Regions from separate parts of the Shewanella sp. SP1S1-7 genome, predicted to be linked through region 2. Evidence: riboswitches for the same ligand, from Rfam matches in the RefSeq annotation. Region 2 holds a riboswitch; the other holds the start of a gene.
What was found. Region 2 has a riboswitch for cyclic di-GMP ahead of Q4Q49_RS02535 (glycosyl hydrolase family 18 protein). Riboswitches for the same ligand answer to the same signal wherever they lie in the genome.
Positions count from the first base shown of each region.

Region 1: it holds a riboswitch for cyclic di-GMP, as region 2 does, so the genes downstream of both, gbpA (N-acetylglucosamine-binding protein GbpA) here and Q4Q49_RS02535 (glycosyl hydrolase family 18 protein) in region 2, are expected to answer to the same signal.

Region 1 is NZ_JAUOEU010000042.1:15,912-28,600, forward strand. It holds gene fkpA (FKBP-type peptidyl-prolyl cis-trans isomerase) at 1-264, shown strand, start outside; gene exeM (extracellular exonuclease ExeM) at 884-3,496, shown strand; gene Q4Q49_RS20695 (hypothetical protein) at 3,607-4,062, shown strand; gene Q4Q49_RS20700 (PaaI family thioesterase) at 4,169-4,606, shown strand; gene Q4Q49_RS20705 (YgjV family protein) at 4,703-4,945, shown strand; gene katB (catalase KatB) at 5,285-6,760, shown strand; gene Q4Q49_RS20715 (TMEM165/GDT1 family protein) at 6,872-7,426, opposite strand; cyclic di-GMP riboswitch class I at 7,838-7,937, shown strand; gene gbpA (N-acetylglucosamine-binding protein GbpA) at 8,060-9,505, shown strand; gene Q4Q49_RS20725 (aromatic amino acid transport family protein) at 10,072-11,247, shown strand; gene Q4Q49_RS20730 (S46 family peptidase) at 11,543-12,689, shown strand, end outside.
Region 2 is NZ_JAUOEU010000002.1:161,301-173,989, reverse strand. It holds gene Q4Q49_RS02560 (DEAD/DEAH box helicase) at 1-1,093, opposite strand, end outside; gene Q4Q49_RS02555 (methyl-accepting chemotaxis protein) at 1,500-3,068, opposite strand; gene Q4Q49_RS02550 (HD-GYP domain-containing protein) at 3,663-4,928, shown strand; gene Q4Q49_RS02545 (aminopeptidase P family protein) at 5,166-6,953, opposite strand; gene Q4Q49_RS02540 (ROK family protein) at 7,346-8,140, shown strand; cyclic di-GMP riboswitch class I at 8,444-8,532, shown strand; gene Q4Q49_RS02535 (glycosyl hydrolase family 18 protein) at 8,645-11,251, shown strand; partial or broken gene Q4Q49_RS02530 (FKBP-type peptidyl-prolyl cis-trans isomerase) at 11,352-11,582, opposite strand; gene Q4Q49_RS02525 (FKBP-type peptidyl-prolyl cis-trans isomerase) at 11,635-12,105, opposite strand; gene Q4Q49_RS02520 (hypothetical protein) at 12,275-12,628, shown strand.

The DNA.
Region 1 (12,689 bases), on a different contig from region 2:
GACGGTACTGAGTTCGACAGTTCATACAAACGTGGTCAAACGGCTAAGTTCCCACTGAACCGCGTGATCCCAGGTTGGACCGAAGGCGTACAATTAATGCCAGTTGGCGCTAAGTACAAGTTTGTTATTCCTGCAAACTTAGCCTACGGCGAGCGTGACACTGGTACTATTCCACCAAACTCCACACTGATTTTTGAAGTTGAATTGAAATCAGTTGAGAAAGCGTCTGCAACGCCAGCCGCTGAACCAGCAGCTAAAAAGTAATGAATTAACTGCCGCGTTTAATACGCAGTAAGTGAAATACCGCTCCTAAATGGGCGGTATTTTTTTGTCTGTAAAAATCACATTATTGTTTTAATGCTTAATTTATTGCCATGCTATACAAGGTTTGCAGTCTTTAGTCATGTTTAGTTTTGTATAGCAACCATCAATATCTATCGGATATGCCAATGGATGAGATTAATCATTAAATCCAGTCCGTTTTAGCGTTGGATTTATTTCAAAATGATGAAGACTAAATTACGTTTTAATGATATCTACTATCTTTTAAAGCGCCGAATTCTTTACATTTTATTGGGTATTGCATACCGATAAAAATCATTAAAATATCACATTAAAATATTGGTTATTATTTGTTCGCACTAGTGCTTTGGCTGAGCATATGTGTATTACTCTTACTGTTTGTTTTTATTTGGCTAATACTTTTGAATTATCACCTTGTTCTGCTAGGTGAACAGTGTCATGCCCATAATCATTTACTCATCAATGTGTTACATTGGCAATGTGCGATCTTGCCCTCTTTTTTTAAGCATTCAACTCTGAAATAATCCGCCCGCACGTTAATAGAAGTTAGCGGCAATATTATAATAATGGGGTTGATGATATGGATAATGTTAATAAGTTAACGGCGATTTCTTTAGCTGTCGCAGCAGCTTTGCCTATGATGGCAAGCGCAGATGTGATGATTACCGAATATGTTGAAGGTAGCTCAAACAATAAAGCGATTGAACTGTATAACAGCGGCGATACGGCAATTGATCTCGCGGGTTATAAACTGGTTCGTTATAAAGATGGGGCAACTGTTGCATCAGATATGGTGGCATTAGATGGCCAATCCATTGCGCCTAAAACGACTAAAGTCATTTTAAATTCTAGCGCTGTGATCACGCTTGACCAAGGTGTTGACAGTTACTCTGGCAGTTTAAGTTTTAATGGTGGTGATGCGGTCGCACTCGTTAAAGATGATGCGGTTGTCGATATTATTGGCGATGTACCAACACCAACGGGTTGGGGATTCGACGTTACCTTAAAACGTAAATTAGATGCGTTAGTGGCGAATACGGTATTTAATGCCGCCCAGTGGGAACAATTACCTAAAGATACCTTCTCAGGATTAGGTTATCTAGAAGCCACAGCAGAGCCAGAAGTGCCGCTCTTTAGCTGCAGCGGCGCTAAAATAGTGCCGATTTATCAAGTACAAGGTGCGGGTGAGTCTAGCCCTTACGTTCCAGAAGGTGCATTTGAATCTGAAGCTGAAGTCACAGTGCGCGGTGTCGTGACTGCCCGTGGCGAAAGCTTGTTTAAAGGTTTTTATCTGCAAGAAGTGAAAGGTGATAACTCACCGTATACCTCTGATGGTGTGTTTGTATTCTTAGGTGAAGCGGTACCTGAAGCAATTCAACCTGGGGTTGAAGTTTGTGTACAAGGTAAAGTGAAAGAATACTTTGGCTTAACTCAAATCGATATTAAAGCCGATAAGAAATTTGAAGTCGGCGCTAAGGGTGAAGTCCCAGTTGCCGCGCCTTTCTATGTCGCCGATGGCGAAACCTTAGCGCAAGCATTAGAGCGCTATGAAGGCATGAATGTGGCTTTAGATGCGGGTAGCGATCTTAAGATCAGCCGTACCTTCAGCTATGATTACGCTGGCCGTCGCAACAACATGTTAGTGTCTTATAAAGAACCGCTAATGAAGTCGACACAGCTTTATCCCGCGCTTTCTGCTGAAGCGACTGCGTTAGTTAAATCTAACCTGGAAAACCAACTCTTTATCGAATCTGATTACAAACCTGCCGACGGTGTTATTCCATACTTCCCTGATTTCAATGTGGAAACGGGCTACATCCGTGTGGGCGACCAACTGACGAACCTGCAAGGTGTGATTGGTTACAGCTACGGCGCTTATCGTTTAGTGGCAACTAACACTATTACAGCGGGTGATTTTATCCGTGGTGATGACAGAACTGATGCCCCAAGCGTCGCCACTAAGGGCGATCTGCGCGTGGCTAGCTTTAACGTGTTGAACTTCTTTAACGATGTTGATGGTGGTGATACCAATCCATCAGGTAGTAACCGTGGCGCCCTAACGCTTGAAGAAATGGTGCTACAACGTACTAAAATAGTTAGCGCTATTACTGCCATGAACGCCGATATCGTCGGTCTGATGGAAATTGCCAACAACGGTTTTGGTGAGAAGAGTGCGATTAAAAACTTAGTCGATGCACTGAACGAGAAGCAAACGCCTGAAAACGCTTATAGCTTTGTTGAAATCACCGACGCCGACAAGTATGACGGTAAGTACTTTGGCACGGATGCTATCACTGTGGGCATGTTATACCGCGGCGGCAAAGTGACCTTAGCAGGTGCAGCGCAAGCTATCGATACTCCTGAGCAACATGCCAGTGCTGGCAGCGTGACTCGTACTAAAGATGGCAAAACTGAGACAAACCCAGGTAACGATGCTTACCAACGTCACAGCTTAGCGCAAACCTTTAAAATCCATGATGAGTCGCTGACCGTAGTCGTTAACCATCTGAAATCTAAAGGCTCAGGCTGTTTAGAAGATTGGGCTAACTTCGAAGAGTCAGTCGATCCTGCCGATCAACAGGGCAAGTGTAATGCTTTCCGCGTATCTGCAGCCAAAGTCTTGGGTGAAACGCTAAAAGACGTGAAGGGCGACTTACTGATCATCGGTGATATGAATGCCTACGGCATGGAAGATCCTATCCGTGTGCTGACCGATTTTGATGCGAGCAAGTCAGAGCGCGACATCATGACCGCTTCGTGGACGACGCTCGATGGCAAAGTATTTGAACGCCAAGGTAGCAAGATTGAAAAAGGTTATGGCCTGATCAACTTGAACACGAAAGCCCACGGTGCAGGCACTTTCTCTTATAGCTATAACGGCGAGCTAGGCAACTTAGACCATGCCTTAGCCAATGCTAGCTTAGCTAAACGTTTAGTGGATATTGAAGACTGGCACATCAACTCAGTGGAATCTAACCTGTTTGAATACGGTAAGAAGTTCTCTGGTGATCTGGCTAAATCTGAAAATGCGTTCTCTGCATCGGACCACGATCCTGTGATCGTTGCCTTAAGCTACCCAGCGCCAGTTGTGCCACCAAAACCTGAGCCTACGCCTAAAGATGATGGCGGTGCTTTGGGTTATTTAGGTTTAGCACTGATGTCTTTGTTTGGTTTACAACGTCGTCGCCGTTAACCTGTGTAACGGGTTAACTCACAAGTGTTATTTGTGAGCTAGACTGAAACGAAGGGATGGTTCGCCATCCCTTTTTTAGTTGTTTTTTTCAGTTTTTATTAGGAGTGAGTATGGATACAGTCTCAAATCCGCTGAAAACCATTAAAGAGAAAGCGCCATTGTGGTTTTACTTTGTCGCAACGCTCAGTTTATTGTGGAATATCATGGGGCTGATGGCCTTTGTGATCCAAATGACCATGACGCCGGATGCCTTGGCGCAAATGAGCCCAGATCAAATCAAACTCTATGAAACCACGCCGGCTTTCGTTGATGCGATATTTGGCTTTGCTGTGGTGTCGGGCGTTCTAGGATGTCTATTGTTGTTTTTACGAAAATCCCTTGCCTATAAAGTGCTGGTTGCCTCACTTATCGCGGTTTTGTTGCAAATGAGCTATGTGTTTTGCATTCAACAAGCGGCTGTGGTGCTAGGAGCTGACGCATTAATCATGCCGAGTGTGGTGGTGTTCTGGGGATTGTTTCTCGTCTGGTTTAGTCGGTTGAGTATCACTAAACAATGGTTAGTTTGAGTCTTATTTTTGCCGAGATTGATGGGACTGGCTTAGCGTAAAACTAGTTGAACTTCATCCACTTCGCAGTAAACTGCTGATTGGTTTTATTGACTAGGAAGTTGCAATGAGTATTTGGTTTAGAGCTGTCACGTTAGAGGATTGCGCGCGCTTAGATGCCGGTATGGGCGGCAAAGGCACCTTGATGCAGACCTTAGGGATTGAGATCAGTGAGATTGGCGACGATTACATGAAGGCAACTATGCCAGCCAGTCCAGCTGTGCATAACCCTTTGGGGATAGTCCATGGCGGCGCGAATGTTGCGCTTGCTGAAACCGTTGCCAGCTATGCGGCAAATTTTGCGGTGGATTTTGAGCAGTACTATTGTGTCGGTCAAGAAATTAACGCTAACCACTTACGGGCTTCCCGTAATGGGCTATTAACCGCCACGGCTAAGCCTATTCATTTAGGAAAACGCAGCTCTGTATGGGAAGTGTTAATCCATAACAGCGCCGGTGAACTGACTTGTATTTCACGGATGACGGCGGCTGTCGTTAAACGCTAAATGCTAAATGCTAAATGCAATAGCCCAGCCTATTTCCTGTGGTGTGAATGGCGTATCAATCGTTTGATTTAAATAATATATAAATAAGGATTGGATATGGATAACGCGACAATTTGGGAATGGGTTGGTTATTTAGCGTCTGTGGTCGTCGCAATATCACTGATGATGTCGAACATCAAAAAACTGCGCTGGTGGAATCTTATCGGCGCGGCTTTATTTGTGGCATACGGCGTGGCAATTGGGGCTTATCCTGTTGCCTTAGTGAACTTTTTTATCGTACTGATAGACACTTATTATCTGGTTAAGCTTTACCGCGAAGCCGACTCACCCGCCAGTTAATGGCAACGCATCATCTTTCTCCGCTTTCTTGTACCGCACTTTGCTTTACAGCACTCCGCTTCATCGCAGCGAGCAGCCATGTTGGTTTTCAACCGCATCTTAAATGATGTGAGCGAATCATTGGCTGTGAGTCCGCGCAATCGTTTATCTGCTTTGTCATCTCGCTTCTAATCTTCTTTGTAGATTGCATGAATCTAGTTTAATCGTTTTATTCTTTGGTGGTAATTGTCTATTCTTGCTCTATCGACAACACGTCGCAGCCAAGGAGATAAACCATGGCCACCATTTACGATTTAATTGAAACCTGGTTAACCAGCAATCAAGACTAAGGAGCAGGGCATGAGTCAACAACATCAAACAAGTCAGTACTTAACGAGCCAAAACGGTGCCCCAGTGGCCGACGATCAAAACTCTCTGTCGGCGGGTGAACGTGGTCCTTTGCTATTACAGGATTGGCATTTAATTGAAAAGTTAGCCCATTTCAACCGTGAGCGCATTCCTGAGCGTATCGTGCATGCCAAAGGTACTGGCGTTTACGGCACATTTACCCTGACCAAAGATTTAAGCGATTACACCATTGCCGACCATTTCAATGGCGTTGGTAAGCAAACTGAAACCTTCATTCGTTTCTCGACCGTCGGTGGTGAAATGGGGTCAGCCGATGCTGAGCGCGATCCACGCGGTTTTGGTTTGCGTTTCTACACGGCTCGCGGTAATCACGATATTGTGGGTAATAATACGCCGACTTTCTTCTTGCGTGACGGGATTAAGTTCCCAGACTTTATCCATACGCAAAAGCGTAATCCCCAGACAAACTTAAAAGACCCACAGGCCATGTGGGACTTTTGGTCATTGAATCCTGAAGCCATGCATCAAGTGACCATTTTGATGTCGGATCGCGGTATTCCAGCCAACTACCGCCAAATGCACGGTTATGGTTCACACACTTTCTCGCTGTGGAATGCCAAGGGCGAGCGTTTCTGGGTGAAGTTCCACTTTAAATCCCAGCAAGGCGTGGTCAACTTAACCAATGAACAAGCCGATAAATTAAAAGGGATAGATCCCGATTCATCACAGCGCGATATGGTGGTTGCTATTACTGATGGTAACTTCCCGCGTTGGACGGTTAATGTGCAAATTATGCCTGAGGTGGATGCCAATACTTACCATATCAATCCATTTGATTTAACTAAGGTTTGGCCGCATAGCGACTATCCATTGCTTGAGATTGGTGTATTAGAACTGAATCGTCTGCCACAAAACTACTTTGCTGAAGTTGAGCAAGTGGCATTGGCACCTAGTAATTTGGTTCCCGGTGTTGGAGCTTCACCCGACAAGATGTTGCAAGCGCGTTTATTTGCCTATGCAGATGCCCAGCGTTACCGTATTGGTGCCAACTACAACCAGTTACCGGTGAACTGCCCACATGCGGCTAAGGCAAATCACCATCAACGGGCGGGCGCTATGGCTGGCACACAATGCCCTTACCATGGTAGCCAAACGGGTGGCGACGCTTCGGTAAACTATGGCCCGAACAGCACTGCTGATGCCTTGGTTGAGCCAGTAAACTTTAGCGAACCACCATTGCGTTTAGAAGGTGAAGCGGCGCGTTACAGTCGTTATAACCAAGACGATTATACCCAAGCGGGTAATCTGTATCGCATCTTCTCTGAAGCGGAGAAAGCGCGCTTAGTGGCAACAATTTCGGGTTCACTAAGTCAAACAAGCTTAGATGTGCAGCAACGCATGCTGGCGCATTTCGAACAAGCCGATGCGGATTACGGTCAACGGATTAAAACGGCATTAGGCCTATAAACTGCGTTTCTAAGTCGACACTGTTTATCTCAATACTACCGCTGTAAGTAGAAAGGCCAGTGATGTTTATCACTGGCCTTTGTGTTGCCTTAATTTAATATGATCAATGATCTAGAACAGTAGTGTTGCTACGCCTAACAGTGCGAACAATACGGCGCAGCCGCGGTGTATCCACAACATAGGCAATTTTTCGGCGCTGAAATGGCCTGCGATCACCACAGGTACATTGGCAAGCAGCATGCCTAAGGTTGTACCTGCAACCACCATAGTTAATGAATCGTATTTTGCGGCTAACACTACCGTTGCGATTTGCGTTTTATCCCCCATCTCGGCGATGAAAAACAGGATAAAGGTGGCGAGGAAGGGGCCCATTTTATAGAAACGGCTCTCTTCAGCATCGACTTTATCTGGGATTAACACCCAAAGGGCAATCGCGAAGAACGACGCGGCAACTAAATAGCGGGCAAGATCTGGGCTGACCCAGTTAATCGCCCATTGGCCAATCCAAGCGGCGGCAAAATGGTTGAATAACGTTGACAGAAAAATGCCTAAAATAATGGCGGTTTTATTTTTAAATCTTGCGGCGAGAATAAGTGCAAGTAATTGAGTTTTATCGCCAATTTCGGCAATAGCAACCGTAAAGGTTGAGGCAAGTAGGGCTTCCAAGTGTGATCCTTTAGGGGTGGTTAAGACATAAGCACAATAAACCGTCCACCCCTAGGTGCAGTCATTGTGCTCAGGTCTTGCTGGGCAAATCGATGATTTGCTGTGAACACCATGGCGTGTGGCCAAGTATGTTGATGTTCACCCTGGATGACGATGGCTCGAAATCCAGTTAGCTACTCCCCCGAAGCGAGGTGGGCATTATACCTAAGTGAACTTCGGTTTCAAGCACCAGTTTATCGCAGTAGACACGAATGGATGTTTGACAGGTGTCATAAAAATACCGCGCAACATTCTGTAATTATATGAATATAAATGGGTTAATTTTTTGACAGCGTTGTCTTTTGTTGCTAATTTAGCCGGGTCATTTCTACTTGATTACATACTATTAACTCGTAGTGATTCGATGACACCTACCGTATTTGGCAAACTAATTGAAAAGTTAGGACGCAAAGCTTCCGGTCTAAGGTTGTAAATGGATTTTTTAGTGAACTAAGATAGCGGAGTTGCCGCAGAATTCGATTTCTGTGAAAGATAAACGACTGCTGTTTAATGCTGTTGTTTGCCCAAATACCACTTTTATACCTAAGCCCAAGCCAATACTGGCAAAGATGGGTGCAAATGGAGTGCATTAAAGTGGCAAATCCTACTGTTTTTTCCCCTGTTTCTAAATTGAGTTTATTGGCCGCCGCAGTGATGGCGGCAAATACATTTGTGAGTATTTCTGCACAGGCACACGGTTATATTGTGGCGCCAGAGTCACGTTCCTATGCCTGTAAAACCGGCAACAATGCCAACTGTGGCGCGGTGCAATGGGAACCGCAAAGCGTTGAAGGGCCATCGGGTTTTCCTGAGTCAGGTCCTGCTGATGGCAAACTGGCGAGTGCGGGTAATGGTGCTTTCTCGCCTTTAGATGAACAGAGTCCCAGCCGTTGGTCAAAGACGGATATCAAAGCGGGCTGGAATAAGTTCAGTTGGCAGTTCACTGCCAATCATGTCACCCGTAATTGGCGTTATTATTTAACTCGCCAAGATTGGAATCAAAACCAAGCTTTAAGCCGTGCGAGCTTTGACTTAGCGCCATTCTGTGTAGTCGATGGTGGCATGGTGCAGCCGCCTAAGTTAGTGACCCATGACTGTTATGTGCCAGAAGGTCGCAGCGGTTATCAAGTGATTCTAGCCGTGTGGGAAGTGGGTGATACCACCAACAGTTTCTACAATGCTATCGATGTGAACTTAGATTCGGGTCCCGTCGTACCGGATGAATGGCTCGATGTGGGCGACATCAATCCGTCACTCGATCTCAAAGCGGGCGATAAAGTGATGACCCGAGTGTTCGATGCCAATGGTGAGCAACCGGCTAAGCAAACAGTCATTACCATTAGCGATGCGACTCAAGGTGATAAACAAAATTGGCCTTTCCTATTAGCGAGCGCGATTAATGCCCAGCAGTCTCAGTTAAAAGCGGGGCAAAAAAATGCATCAGGTGTGATTGAGCCTGTGTATGGCAAAAACGACATTTTTACTGCGACGACTTCAGGTATTGAGCGTGTCGAAGTGGGATTTGATCTGGCGCCCGCACCGGGCAACAGCTTAGAAGTCACTTCACTTGCCGACGATTATCAAATTATCGACGGTGCGGCGCAGGTTCGTTTTGACGTCACCAGCAACGCCGAAATGTTAGTGTCTGCGTATTTGTTTAGCCACGATGGCACGGCAGCCGGTTTTGTGAGCCAAACCGTTAACAATACCAGTGCGAGCTTAGTGTTAGACGTGGTTGCGCCTAAAGCTGGACATTATCACTTACAGGTTAAAGCTGAGCCTAAACAAGGTGATGTTATTCAGCAGAACTTTGATCTCTTCTTAAAGGATCAAGCACCAACGCCGGAAGCGGATTTTGTCTTCCCTGAAGGGGTGAAAGGTTACGTTGCAGGCACTACAGTGTTACAGCCTAAAAATGGCAAAGTGTATCAATGTAAGCCATTCCCCTATAGCGGCTATTGCATGCAGTGGTCGGTTTCTGCCACAGGATTTGAGCCAGGTGTTGGCGCTTCTTGGGCTATGGCGTGGACTGAGCAGTAAATTAACATGTTGAGTTAATTGATTCTCAACATGAGGTGATTGGGCTTAAACACAGCGAATATGTTTAAGCCCATATTCAGCGCGCTTGCGACTGTCAAAATATACGTTTTACCTCGATTCCCCCACAATGCTGAACCCCACGTATTTCCAACAAAGGTAGCGATTTTGTTAGCTTGTATGTTTTCGTTTATCACAGCGCTATTAAGTTGTTACCGTACAGTGCGCGACTTATCTTTGTTCACAACTGGCTTGCCCACTGGGTTTGGCTCTGTTAATGTCCCAAACTATCTATTTTACCTATGTTGTTATTAGGATTATCACAATTGAAAGTCATGCCACTTTTATGCAACCGATTTAGTTAGCCTCAATGGCTACTGGGTTGAAATATTCAAAAGCTATTGGGGCCAATTGATCTGCAGGAATGAGATCCGATTGGATGCTTTTTGAAGCTGCTTTAAGTGATGTGTTGCTTATTTCGATTTAAGACGCAAGGCTTTATCGGTTCAAATCTTACTCAAATAAAATAATAATTAATCATTGAACAGGACTATTGTGTGAATTCAAAAATGTTAGGCTCGATCGCCATCGTTGCCGGGACGGCCATTGGCGCAGGTATGTTAGCCTTACCTTTAGCTACCGCGGCTTTAGGTATTATTCCGGCGTTAGTGTTACTCGTCGTTATTTGGGGCGTATCTGCCTATACCTCATTACTGATGCTCGAAATTAACTTACGCACTGGCGTGGGTGATAATCTGCATGTCATTACGGGTAAATTGCTGGGTAAAAAAGGTCAAATAATTCAAGGCGCTTCTTTCTTAAGTTTATTATTTGCTTTGACTGCGGCTTATCTCACCGGTGGGTCATCGCTATTAGTGCTTAAAGCGAAGAACATGTTCGATATCGTGCTTGATAATCAAGTCGCGGTACTGTTATTCACCTTAGTGCTCGGCGGATTTGCGGCGCTCGGTGTGGCTTGGGTCGATAAAGTGTCCCGCTTGCTGTTTTCGTTAATGATTTTACTGCTGGTGGTTGTGGTGTTATTTCTCCTGCCTGAAGTCAGTATTGCCAGCATGGCAACGGGCGCGATTGCCGAGTCGATGACCAGCAGTTGGATGGCGGCGATTCCCGTAGTGTTTACTTCTTTTGGTTTCCACGTTTGTATTGCCACTTTAGTGCGTTATCTGGATGGTGATGCGGTTTCACTGCGCAAGGTATTGTTAATCGGTTCGACGATTCCACTGGCTTGTTATGTGCTTTGGTTGTTGGTGACCTTAGGTACAGTCGGTGGCTATGAAGTCAGTGGTTTCGAAGGTTCATTACCGTCACTGGTGACGGCATTGCAGGATATTGCCCATACGCCTTGGATCAGCAAATGTATTTCGTTATTCGCCGATTTAGCCTTAGTGACCTCATTCCTCGGGGTGACCTTAAGCCTGTATGACTTTGTCGCCGAGTTAACCCGTGCTAAAGAGACGTTTGCTGGCCGTATGCAGACCTGGTTGTTAACTTTCACTCCGCCAGTGTTATGTGCTCTGTATCTGCCAGAAGGTTTTGTGGCGGTACTGGGATTCGCGGCTGTGCCATTGGTGGTGATGATCATCTTCTTGCCAATTGTGATGGCATTGCGTCAACGTCAAACACAACTGGGCGGTTATCAAGTGTCGGGTGGTTCTATAGGCTTAGTGTTGGCAGGTTTGTTAGGCGCTGTGATTGTGGGTGCCCAACTATTTGTTGCTATTTAGCAGCTTAGTATTTAATCCGTGGCTAGCGTCTGTTTTGTAGCGAACGCCGCGGGGTAACGCTGATGTAATGTAGCCGATGGAATGTATTTGCTTTGTAAGCGAATTTTTCCGAGTCTGTTATAAAGTGTATTCGATGTGATAAAGTCAGGCCCCGGCCTGACTTTTTGCTTTTTAGGTTTTAAAGCGAGTGATGCTGGGTTTTAATACAGTGACTTAAGATAAAAACAACACGATTAAAACGAGAACATGGCCCAGCTTGCGCGTGGCTTCATTCACATAAAACGGACTTAACACAATGAAAAAATGGTTACTCACAGTTGCCGTAGCCGCCAGTTTTGGCGCTCAGGCTGACGAAGGTATGTGGCAGCCCCATCAACTGCCTGCTATGGCCGATGAGCTAAAAGCAAAAGGGCTAGAAATTGATGCCAAATCGATTTCAAAACTCACCGAATTCCCAATGAACGCCGTGATAAGCCTTGGTGGCTGTACCGCGTCATTCGTATCGCCAAAAGGCTTGGTTGTCACTAACCATCACTGTGCCTATGGTGCGATTCAATACAACTCCACCCCAGAAAAAAACCTACTGCAAGATGGTTTTTTAGCTAAGACCTTCGCCGATGAATTACCTGCCACACCGGGTTCACGTGTGTATGTGACCGAAGATGTGACCAATGTGACCGAGCGCGTAAAAGGCGGGCTTGAAGGCAAAGTGGGCAGTGCCTTCTATCAAGGCGTTGAAAGCCAAGAAAAAGCCTTAGTAGCTGAATGCGAAAAAGAAGACGGCTACCGTTGCCAAGTGTATAGCTTCCACGGTGGTCTTGAATATTATCTGGTTAAACAACTGGAAATCCGCGATGTACGCTTAGTCTATAACCCTGCCGCGAGCGTGGGTAAATACGGCGGCGACGTCGATAACTGGATGTGGCCACGTCACACCGGCGATTTCTCTTTCTATCGCGCTTATGTATCTAAAGCGGGCAAACCTGCCGATTTTAGTAGCGATAACGTACCATACGAACCAAAAAGCTTCTTAAAAGTATCGGCTAAAGGCGTGAGCGATGGCGATTTTGTCATGGTCGCTGGCTACCCAGGTCGCACCAACCGATATCGCACCGCCAATGAAGTACAAAATCAGTTCGAGTGGGCTTATCCAGAAGGTAAGTTATTGCGCGAGCGCTTTATTGAGATCATTAAAGATACCGCGCCAGAGGGCAGCGATGAACGTATTAAGTACGAGAGTCAAATTGCTAGCCTTGCAAATTACGCGAAAAACTTCACCTCGATGATCGAGTTTTATGGTAAATCCACCATGCTGGCGGACCGTAAAGCCCGCGAAGCTGAGCTTGCCGCGTGGATAGCTAAAGACAGCAGTCGTGATGCAAAATACGGTAAAACCTTAGCGGAATTAGATGCGTTAATTGCCAAGAGTAAAGCGCATCAAG
Region 2 (12,689 bases):
GACCGATCAGTTTTTCGATATCGGCTAAGGTACGTTCTTCTTCGCGGCTCACGAAAGAAATGGCTACGCCAGTTTTACCCGCGCGGCCTGTACGACCGATACGGTGGACATAGTCTTCGGCGAGGAAAGGTAAGTCATAGTTGACTACGTATTCAAGGCTTGGGATATCCAGACCACGGGCGGCAACTTCGGTGGCAACCAGTACGCGTACATCACCTGCAACAAACTCACGCAGGGCGCGGCGACGACTGCCTTGGCCTTTATCACCGTGGACCACTTCTGATGGGATCCCATCTAAATTCAATTCTTTGACTAGCGTATCGGCGGCATCACGGGTCGCGGTAAATACCAAGACCTGTTGCCAGTTTTTCTTGCCAATTAGCTCAGACAGCAGTTCGCGTTTACGTCGTTGTTCAACCGGATAAACCACTTGGCTAACCGTATCGGCCGTAGTGTTTTGCTTATCAACGCTGATTACTTGCGGTTTAACCATCATGTCGTTGGCGAGTTTTTTCACTGCACTTGAGAAAGTGGCCGAGAACAACAGGTTTTGACGCTTCTTATTTACCGCTTGAAGGATCTTTTGGATATCGGCGCTAAAGCCCATGTCTAACATACGGTCGGCTTCATCTAGGACTAAAAAGTCAACGTTCGACAGGCTTAAGTTACAGGCGGTAAGGTGCTCAAGTAAGCGACCTGGGGTAGCAACAATCACATCGGCGCCGCGTTTCAGCTTTTGCGCTTGAGTTTCTATCTTTACGCCACCATAAATGGTTAACACGCTGAAGTTTAAGTACTTGCAGTAAGCCGTAACGTTGTCAGCCACTTGAGCTGCAAGCTCACGGGTCGGCGTAAGAATTAATACGCGGGCATTCGACTTTAACGTTTCGCTTGGATTTTCAACCATCTTTTGCAGGATCGGCAGCGCGAAAGCGGCGGTTTTACCCGTACCGGTTTGGGCACTGGCTAAGACATCTTGGCCGCGGCGGATAGCAGGTATCGCTTGCTGCTGAATAGGCGTCATTTGTTGATAACCGCAATCTGAGATAGCGCGCAAAATCTCGGGGGAAAAACTAAAAGATTCAAATCTCATTTTGGATTCCTATCGTTCACTTATTCAAACATTCAAGCACCGCGAGCCTCTATTATTTACTCGACTAAGGAGAGAGGCGTGCCGACTGGCTCATTCTTCCACACAGATTTTATAAGAAAAATGGCGGGCGCGGAGTATAGCAAAAATTTCGGTTAAAACCTGAACTTTTTAGTGTTTTGGCATTTTATCTGCATCATTTTATCACCAAGAGATAAAAGCCTTCGCGACGGCTCAGGCGGGATAGGGCCAATTCTGCAAGCACTGGGTTGGATCAGTACTGGATTGAGTATGCTCTTAGCAGAGTATGATTTGAGGTTGAGTGACGGCTGGCGGAAAGAACGAACAAAAAGAACGCGATAGAAAAATGCCGCAGTTTTGGCTGCGGCATTTTATATCTTGCTTATGGCTAACCGAAGGTGCGTCTTAGGCCGAGGGCCTTCTCGGCATTGTGTTTAAGCAGATGAGCAGCATCACCAATCAGATGGGTTGCGGCTAAGTTTTCTACGCTTGAATGGGTGATGGAATGTATATTGCTGGCAATCTCGTTGACCACTTGACGCTGTTGATCCGCTGCCACTGCATTTTGTTGGGCAAAGGTGTGGATATCACTCACTTCTTGGTAAAGGGTATTCACATTGTCGGCGGACAGTTGAATGTCGCTAGCGCAGCGCTCCGCATGTTGGCGGCTCTGTTCCATTTCTTTGGCCCATATGTTGAGCATAGAGAACATCTTATCGACACTCTTTGAAATACTGTTGGTCGATAGTTGGGTTCGACTCGATAGCGCGCGCACTTCATCGGCGACTACGGCAAACCCTCGGCCTTGTTCACCTGCACGGGCAGCTTCAATGGCCGCATTGAGGGCGAGAAGATTAGTTTGCTCGGCGATGGAGTCAATTTCGCCCATCGCATTAGCAACTTGCTCGGCTTCTTTATTCAATTGATGGGCATTGTTAGCTGCATCGGCAACAGACTTGGCCAGTTGTTCCACTTTTTGAGTGTTGGCCTTCATATTGGCGCTACTCTTAAGGCAAAGATCGTAGGCGGTATTGATGCTGGTTGACGTCAGATGGGTATTCTGCGCGACTTCTGTGATGGTTGAACTCATCTCTTCCATCGCACTAGAGAGCTGTTCTAGCTGACTTTTTTCTTGATCTAGGCTGACATAGGTTTGCTCGGTCGCGACCACTAATTGATCGGCAATCGCATGCAATTGATTGGCTTGATCTTGTGTGCGCCCCAGTACGCCACTCATTTTGGCCTGCAGCATGATGAGCTGGAAATCGAGGATAGAAGACGTATCGGCACCCGAGTAGATGTAGCGACTGATAGAGTCGTATTTAGTTTGCATTTCAATCAGTTTAGCGGGAATGCGAAAGGCCTCATCGTAGAAAATAGCCAAGTTTAAACTCATCAAAACCGCCCCCGCGATAATCACGCCCCAGCCCCAAAAGTAGCCCGCGATCAGTAGGCCGGTCGAGGCGACAACCGCCGAGAGGATACGTTTCTGCATTAAGCTTAAGGGCTTAGGAATGGATTTATCCAGTTTAAGTCTTTGGTATATCTCATTTGCTTTGCTGACGTAGGCTGCTTGAGGCTGAATACGCACCGATTGATAACCAACGATAGTGCCGTTTTCAAATAATGGTGAGACAAAGGCATCGACCCAATAGAAGCCACCATTCTTACAGCGGTTTTTTACTATGCCGCGCCAAGATTGGCCCGACTTAAGCTTTTCCCACATTTCTTTAAAGGCGGCGCTCGGCATATCGGGATGGCGAACCATATTGTGGGCACTGCCAATTAACTCTTGGGCGCTATAGCCAGAGACTTCAGCAAAACGGGCATTAACGTAAGTAATGACACCGCGAGTGTCGGTGGTGGAAATGAGTTCATCTTGTGGTGTTAAGCGGATTTCTTGATCTGATCTCTGTGCATTCAGTGTTCTGTGGGCAGACGCGTTACTCTGGCTCATTTTGTGTGTCCATTCAGGGCCGATGTGATTCATTAGGGTTCAGGGGCGCGGTGTTAGGCGCTAATTTTCTTGCGCTTACTCTCATTGGGGTAAGCTTGTTATGTGATAAGACTATCATTTTTGTATGGGTATAAGAGAGCGGTTTTTGATGGTTTACCCATAAAAATCAATCGTTCGTTGTATTTGTAAGCTATTGCAAAATATAAAAATTTTAAGTAGTGCGAATATGGAATTAAACGAGCGTTTATCCTGCTAAAACGCAAATTTCAGTATTTTGTATAGGGTTATTGTTTTAACAGATATTGAGTAGAAAGTAGGCATCATATTATTTGCAAAATCTGTGCGGTGGCATTGGCCTAATGTCCTTGATTCGTTTGCCATATCGCGGCATTCATTCGAGCGCTTTATTAGTCATAGTCTATTCTTTAATGGGCAATAAACTATGGCTTGCTGGATGTGTGATTTATCTGGCTTTGCCTCAGTTTTGTCATCTTATTCGCACCCTTTAGTTTATTAACTCAGGTTCATTAGCTTAGGTTCATAAGATCAGCTTCATTAGCTCATAGCGGGAATGCAACATAAGAGGATTTTCCCATGGCGATATCACTTAGACGTGGCGTAGCGAAATTGGCTACCGCGTCCTTGGGGACGACAACGGCACTGCCCCATTGGCGACGTTTGATTTTTGAACGTCTATTTGGCTTCCTTGCGCTTCTCTGCGTGCCCGTATATATCACCAGCGTGTATTTATGTGTCATCGCCGATCTTTGGTCTATGGTGGTATTCGATACGCTGGCTTATTTGTTTTTATTGGTTTTACTGTATTTTCCTAAGCTTGCTGATAGCACGCGTTTTGGCTGTGGCTGTTTGTTAGCGTTTGCTATCGGCGTAGGTTTTTTGATTGCGATTGGTCCATCGGGTGCGGGGTTCTTTTGGTTATTTATCTTTCCGCCATTAGTGGGCATTTTTTTAGGCCGTCGCGCGAGCTTATATGCCCAATATTTGAATGGGTTGAGTCTGGTACTGATTGGGCTTGCCTATCACTTTGGCTGGTTAAACTGGCCTGATATTCACGGTTACAGTTTGGGTATTTGGGCCGTAGTCGTGGTCAATTTTATTGTAACCAATGCCATGCTGACCTTAACCATCACTTATTTATTAGGTAAGTTGGCTGATTCACTCGATTCAACCTTAGCCTCGCGCCAAGCGACTGTATTAGGGTTGGCCAAACTTGCTGAATACAGAGATAACGAGACGGGTGCGCACTTACTACGTATGCGGCAGTATTCGAAAATGCTCGCGGCGCAGCGGTTGCAGGCCGACAATCCACCTGCTGAATTAAACGATGATTTTATTCAAGATATTAGTCTATCGGCCATTTTGCACGACATAGGTAAAGTCGGTATTGCCGATGCGATTCTGCTCAAACCGGGTAAATTAACCCCGCAGGAGTTTGAGCAGATCAAAGCCCACCCTGTGATTGGTGGGCAAGTGTTACGCAGTTTGTTGGAATATGCGCCCCAATGTACTTTTATTCAGATGGGCCAAGATATTGCTTCGGGTCACCATGAAAAGTGGGATGGTAGTGGTTACCCCTTAGGGTTGAAAGGTGAGGATATTCCGCTTTCGGCACGTATCGTTGCCTTGGTGGATGTCTATGATGCACTCACTTCACCGCGATGTTATAAGCGACCCTTTAGTCACCAAGAAGCCATCGATTTAATGATTGAAGGCAAAGGTAAGCATTTCGACCCTGAATTAGTCGATTGTTTTATGGCAATTCATCAGGAGTTTGAAGTGTTATCTAAGGCATCGCTGGATGATGCTTATCAGCCTATGGCGCAGCCTACTATGGTTTAGCTACTCGTGTTTTTAATCATGTTTGAAATAGAAATCGTGTTTTGAAACCATGTTTCGAAACTATGAGCTGAAAGCATGCTATTGAAATACGACTAGGCTTGAAGTACAGCATCAGCGCTAAAAAAACGCCCAAGACTCATAGCCTTGGGCGTTTTATTTTGTAGCATATAACGGATTTAGAAGATGATTTAAATAACGACTTAAATCGCTACTTACCCGCAGGAGTGCTAAATCGCTCTAAATCGCTTTAGTCACTTGCGTTAACCACGCGAGTTCATCCCCGGACATCAGCGGCGAAAGTGTATTAAACACTTGCTGATGGTAAGCATTGAACCAGTCGATTTCCCCTTGCGTTAGCAGGCTCTTATCGATAATGCGGGCATCCATAGGGATCATTGTCAGTGCATCGAACTCATACATCTCACGCTCTGCGCCTTTCAGTGCTTCACAGTGTTGCACTACGACTAAGTTTTCTAAGCGAATGCCAAAACTCTCAGCGCGGTAGTAACCCGGCTCGTTGGAAAGCACCATGCCGGGCATCAGTACGATACCGTTGACATTTTTACCTATGCGCTGCGGACCTTCGTGCACACTTAAAAAGTGACCCACGCCATGGCCTGTGCCGTGGTCGTAATCAAAACCATGTTGCCATAGATATTGGCGGGCAAACGCATCGAGCTGCTGACCTGAAGTGCCTTTAGGAAAGCGAGCTTGGTCTAGCGCGATATGACCTTTTAGCACCAGCGTGACCATTTTTTTATGTTCATCGGTGACTTTACCAATCGCAATAGTACGGGTCACATCTGTGGTGCCATCGATATATTGCGCGCCAGAATCCACTAAGTAGATGCTGTCCATCGTCATCATCGCAGGTGTGCCATTGTTGTGATTGTAATGGCACATGGCGGCATTGGGGCCCGCTGCTGAAATGGTGTCGAAACTTGGCTCGCGATAGCGCTCATCTTGCAGGCGGAAGCTTTCTAATTTATCGGCAAGCGTGGCTTCATTGTGCATACGCTTGGCGGCAACTTCGGCATCTAACCATGCAAGGAAGCGACTCACGGCAACACCATCGCGAATGTGACAAGCGCGCATTCCGGCAAGTTCTGAAGGATTTTTCTGCGCTTTAGGTAAAGAAACGGGATCAATTCCAGCAATCAATTTTGCTCCCGCTTCACGGGCGAGATTTTGTGCCCAAGCGTTAGCCGAGTTTGGATCGGCCAGCAGTTTGACGCCTTGCAAACTGGCAAGGGTATCGGCGAGCGTGGCCTCGTCCTTAAAGCTTACTCCTGCACCGACATGTTCCTCAATGCCCTCAGGGAGTTTGCTTAAATCGGTAAACAGCTGCATATCGCCATTAGCGTGGAGTAGGGCACTGCCGAGCACAACGGGCAGACGCGGCACATCGTTACCGCGAATATTTAACAACCAGCAGAAAGAATCTAAGGCGGCGATCAAAGCAACATCAGCACCGGCTTTTTTCACTAAGGCGCCAATTTCAATGCGTTTTTGCAGACTGGTTTTACCGGCACTCTCGTTACTGAATAACGTGATTGGCGCACTCGATGGTGCGGGGCGATCCTGCCAATGCAAATCGATAGGATTTTGTTCAACCGCTACTAATTCAATTTGGGCTTTGCTTAAGGTCGCTTTGGCATTTTCAAACCAAGCTAAAGTATGCAAGCGTGCATCAAAGCCAACGCGAGATCCCGCTGGCAACGTGTCACATAACCACTCAATTTGTGGTGTGTCTGTCAGGCTTTCATAGCTGAACAGTGCGGCATCCACTTGTAGACGAACTTGAACCGTATAACGGCCGTCGGTAAAGATAGCGGCTTTATCTTTCAATACGATAGCCATACCTGCCGAGCCAGTGAAGTTGGTTGCCCAGTACAAACGTTCGTTATGTTCTGGCACATATTCGCCCAGATACTCGTCGGCGCGGGGAATGATAAAAGCATCGAGATTGGCAGAAGATAATTCGCTGCGAATGGCACCGAGGCGGCTGGCAATTGAATGTGACATATGGGCTCCAAGTGAGACTGGCAGGCTGTGCGAGTCGGTAGGCAAAGCTTGCCTAAGGATAAGTAGGTCTATGTTTATTTGAGTTCTAACCAGCTCGGATTATCGCAAGCCTAACGCGCGAGATGCAAGGGGAGCGAATAAAGGATTTTGTATACAATCGTGAATTTGTGCTGACTGTGATGAGTAAGCTAAGTGTTTTACCCTTAATTTATTTGTGTGATTCTTAGCATAAAACCTGAGTAAAACAAAATGTCAGTCATATTTTTTGTAGACTTGTTCCTTACAAATTAGCTACTTAAGTTTTATTCAATCGCTAACATTTGGACCCTATGCTAACATTCGCCATCTCCGCTCGGGGTCAGAGTGGGGCGCATGTATCAGTGGAGTAAGCGATGCAAATACTAACAATAGATGTGGGCGGTACGACAGCCCTGTTCGAACTTCAGCTCGCGGGACATACAGAACAATATAAAATTCCCACAGGCGAAGGTTTTAAAATTGAAGAGTTAAATAATCAAATCGCTGCGCTCGAACGCGATTACGATTTACAAGATTATCAATTAGCGATTGGCGTACCTGGACTGGTACAAAATAATCGTCTGGTTGCCTGTAAATCATTACCTGGGCTCAATGGCTTGAGCTTCGATACAGTGAAAACCCAAGGTGAGCTTAAGTTTATCTGCAACGATATGGATGCGGGTATGCAAGCCACGTGCGATGCCAAATATGCCTGTGAGTTGTTGGTCATGTGCGGCACTGGGATAGGGATGTCGATTGCGTTTAATGGGCAAGCCTTTACAGGTGCGACGGGGGTTGCAGGCGAGTTGGGGCATTGCCGCGTGATGACAGAATCAGGCGAATTTAGTTTAGAACAACTCGCCAGTGGCGATTCTGTGCGCAGCCGTAAAATCACCACTCAGGATGATTTATACCGTGCGGGCAGTTACCTTGGTATGGGGTTGGCGTGGACCGTTAATTTATTTAATCCCAATCGAATTTGGCTCGCAGGCAACATGATGAACAATGCCCCTTACTACAAAGGTTGCCTCGAAAGTTTAAAACAAATGGCATTAAGCGCGCCCTTAGCTGAGATGAAAATCAATCGTGTCGATGATATGGAAACCTTAGTGTGCCGAGGTTTGTCCGTGATGCTCGCAAGGGATTCTCCCCGCGCACAAAGGTCATAGATGCTGTTTGCTTATGGTTTTGAGTTATTAGAGTTCAGTGGCTCAGTGCTAGCGGTTTAAGCTGTATTAGCAGTATAAATGGTGAAATAGAAAACAGGACTTGTGATGCCTTTGGTTTATCGTGTCCTGTTTTTTTATGGTTGAAATAATCAGTAAAACCTTAATTATTAAAGCAAACATTAGAGTTGACTTAATTGTGTTTAATGCCTTTCTTATCAGACCACTATCTTAGTTGATAATATTTTGTTGCAATTTTATTGTGCTTACGTCTATGCTGATTATCGTAATGACAACGTTGTCATTGTGTGTAAAAGGCAAACCAGTTGAAAAACTGGGACGCAAAGCCTCCGGTCTAAGGGTTCGTCTGTACCTATGATAGCGGGGATACCACAGGTTTTTCTTCGTGCAATCGTTAATCGTTTTGCATGGTCTTAAGAGTGTTGTTTCCTGTCTACGCTTTGTTTGCCTTATTGATTCATATAAAAAATTCAATAGGGATATCTCATGTTCAAGACTCAAATTTCAACATCAGCCTTGCTGGTGGCCTCTGCACTGGCATCTACCGTGAGTGCCAATGCATTTGCCGCAGCGCCCGGTAAACCGACTATAGGTTGGGGCGAAACCAAGTTCGCGATTATCGAAGTGAATCAAGCCGCTACGGCTTACAATCAGTTGGTAACCATTAAAGATGCTGCCGATGTGTCAGTTAGCTGGAACCTCTGGAGTGGCGATGTGGGCAACAAAGCCCAAGTGCTGCTCAACGGTAATGTCGCTTGGGAAGGCCCCTCTGGTGCTTCGGGCACCGCTAATTTTAAGGTGAACAAAGGCGGCCGTTATCAGATGCAAGTGCAGCTGTGTAACAGCGATGGTTGTACGGCGAGCGATGCCAAAGAAATCCTCGTGGCCGATACCGATGGCAGCCATTTAGTGCCACTCAATGCTCAGCTTAAAGAAAACAATCGTCCATACGTTAACAAGTCGGGCAAAGTGGTCGGCAGTTACTTTGTAGAATGGGGTGTGTACGGCCGTAAGTTCCCAGTCGATAAGATCCCAGCACAGAACTTAACTCATATTTTATATGGCTTTACCCCTATTTGTGGTGGTGATGGCATTAACGATAGTTTGAAAGAAATCGACGGCAGTTTCCAAGCGCTGCAACGTGCCTGTAGTGGCCGTGAAGATTTTAAAGTCGCTATCCACGATCCTTGGGCGGCAATTCAAATGCCACAGGCGGGGGTGAGTGACTACTCTGATCCCTACAAAGGCAACTTCGGTCAATTGATGGCGCTGAAGCAAGCCCACCCCGATCTAAAGATTTTGCCTTCGGTCGGTGGCTGGACGTTATCTGATCCCTTCTTCTACTTTGGCGATAAAACTAAGCGCGATACTTTTGTCGCATCGGTGAAGGAATTCCTGCAAACGTGGAAGTTCTTTGACGGCGTTGACATTGACTGGGAATATCCAGGTGGTGGCGGAGCGAATCCAAACTTAGGTAATGCCAATGACGGTGAAACCTATGTGACCCTGATGCGTGAATTGCGCGCCATGCTCGACGAGTTAAGTGCTGAGACGGGTCGTACCTATGAACTGACTTCCGCAATTGGTATCGATGCTCAAAAAATGGCAAAGGTCGATTATCAGGCTGCTCAGCAGTACATGGATTACATCTTCTTGATGAGTTACGACTTCAATGGCGGTTGGACAAATACTGAACTCGGTCATCAAACCAATCTTTATGAGGCGAGTTGGGATCCTGATACCCGCTACACCACAGACAAGGGTATTAAAGCTCTGTTAACTCAAGGTGTTACCCCAGGAAAAATTGTGGTTGGTGCCGCTATGTACGGCCGCGGCTGGACAGGCGTGAATGGCTACACGGGCAATAACCCATTCACAGGGACAGCGACGGGCAAAGTGAAAGGCACATGGGAAGATGGCATAGTGGATTATCGCCAGATAGTGAACGAATACATGGGGAGCGGTTGGACTTACAGCTATGATGAAACGGCCGAGGCGCCATCATTGTTCAAGGCATCTACGGGTGATTTAATCACTTTCGATGATGCTCGTTCCGTTAAAGCTAAGGGCCAATATGTGCTTGCCAATCAGTTAGGTGGTTTATTTGCATGGGAAATTGATGCCGATAACGGCGATATTCTAAATGCGATGCACGAAGGTTTAGGTCATGGCGAAGGAACTACGCCACCGGTGAATAAAGCGCCGATTGCCAATGCGGGTGCGGATGTGAATGTCACAGGTCCCGCCGATGTGGTGCTCAATGGTAGCGGATCGCGCGATCCTGAAAATGAGGCGCTGACGTATCTTTGGACTCAAGTGTCTGGCCCAACGATTGCCATCGCAAACGCCGATATGGCGAATGCGACGATTCAACTGAGTGCAACGCAAACTGATGTTGCCTATAGTTTTAGCCTCAAAGTGACTGATCCTGAAGGGCTATCTGCCACAGATTCAGTGACAGTGACCAATAAGGCGGATACTCCGAACCAAGCTCCCGTGGTGAGTGTAGCTGCCACTGTCACAGTGGAAGCGGGTAAAACTGTTAGCATAGTGGCGAGTGCCTCTGATGCCGACGATGATGCCTTAACTTACGCTTGGACTGTGCCCGCTGGCGTGTCGGCAACCGGACAAAATAGTGCCACCTTAGTGGTCACTGGGCCTAATGTCACCGAAGCGACCAGCTATGGTTTGAGCGTGCTAGTTTCCGATGGTGCCTTGGATGCGAGCGCATCGACGAATCTGACCGTGACGCCAAAAGTAATCGGTGGTAGTTGTGATGCAACCGATCCTAATGCAGGTAACTATCCTGCTTGGCAAGCCAGTGTGGTGTACAACACGGGTGATACTGTGAGCCACAGTCAGTTGGTATGGAAAGCCAAGTACTGGACGCAGGGCAATACGCCAGCTCGCACCGCTGATCAATGGCAGCTACTCAGCCAAGTTGCTCTCGGTTGGGATGCGGGTGTCGCCTATACCGGCGGGCAAACCACCAGCTATAACGGCCGTCAATGGAAGGCGAGTTACTGGACTAAAGGGGATGTACCGGGCGTTGCGGCGGTATGGGTTGATATTGGTGCTGCAAGCTGCCAGTAATCATCCAAAGTTTTGATATTATTTGTTAAAAAATAAAGCCCTGCGAAGATTCAGGGCTTTTTCTTTATTAAGTGATCTTACTGACTAATTGGAGACTGATTTAATCAATCTTAAGCAGTTCCACATCAAAAATCAGCACTGATCCACCGCCAATTTTGCCCGTGCTGCGATTGCCGTAGGCGAGTTCACTTGGGATAAAGAAACGCACTTTATCGCCAACGACCATAAGTTGTACGCCCTCGGTCCAACCTTTAATTACGCGGTTAAGCGGAAATGCGATGGGCTCACCGCGATCAACCGAACTATCAAACACAGTACCGTCGATCAAAGTGCTGCTTATAATGCAACTACAGTTAAGCGGGTAAATTTTTATCGCTTTGCAACTAGTTGATTTCAAATAGTTCCACATCAAATATTAATAATGACCCGCCACCAATTTTGCCTGTGCTGCGGTTGCCGTAGGCAAGCTCACTCGGAATATAAAAACGGAATTTGTCACCTACAGTCATTAGCTGTAACCCTTCAGTCCACCCTTTAATCACTTGGTTTAAGCTAAAGCTAATAGTTTCACCGCGCTCTACTGAACTATCAAACACGCTTCCGTCAAGCAAAGTTCCATGATAGTGCACCGTGACTTTACTGCTTGCTTTTGGATGTTCGGTGTTTGCACTCTTATTGAGTACTTCATATTGCAAGCCAGACGCTGTTTGAACTACGTTTTCTCGCTTAGAATTCTCAACTAAAAACAGCTTCGCTTTTTCAATATTCTCTTTAGTAGCTTGTGAGTTATTTGTCTGGCTAAAAAAGTAAAAAATCAATCCAGCAATGACCGCAACAGCCAAAATCATACGCATTTAATAAGACTCCAATTAATTTGATTAGCTCATGATACGTAGGCATCAAAGTTGAGTAAAGAAAGCGTAGGTAACAGCTTACTCTTAGGTCGATGACATAATATGTCTGGTTGTATAATGATCATGAAAACAATTGCTTGAAGTAACTTTTTACAGTTAGGAGCCATTTATGTCAGTAGCTATCAAATTTGAAATCAAAGGAACACCAACAACAGGTTATGTACTGTTCAAAACATATGAGGAAATTGGATACAACAAGTTAGCGAGTTTTCAACAACTAGTAGGCGGTTTGATTGAGCCAGTTGCATACATTGATGGAGCTGTTCTGCTTATGAATGAGAACGCTTTGAATGATGGGTTGTTAGCGTGGCGTGTGCCGCCAGAGCTTGAACGTATCGTTCCTGAGCACTTTAGAGTGAACGGCCATAAAGTATTGTGCGGCCCAGTTATATTAGTGGCTGATGATGGAGAGGACTATCACGGATTCAAGACAGTGGAATTAGCGGAAAACGCGCTTAAGTAACATGTTGGTTGTTAAAGAGGGCACTTGTAATTGCAAGTGTCTTTTCATCTCTAATACATTT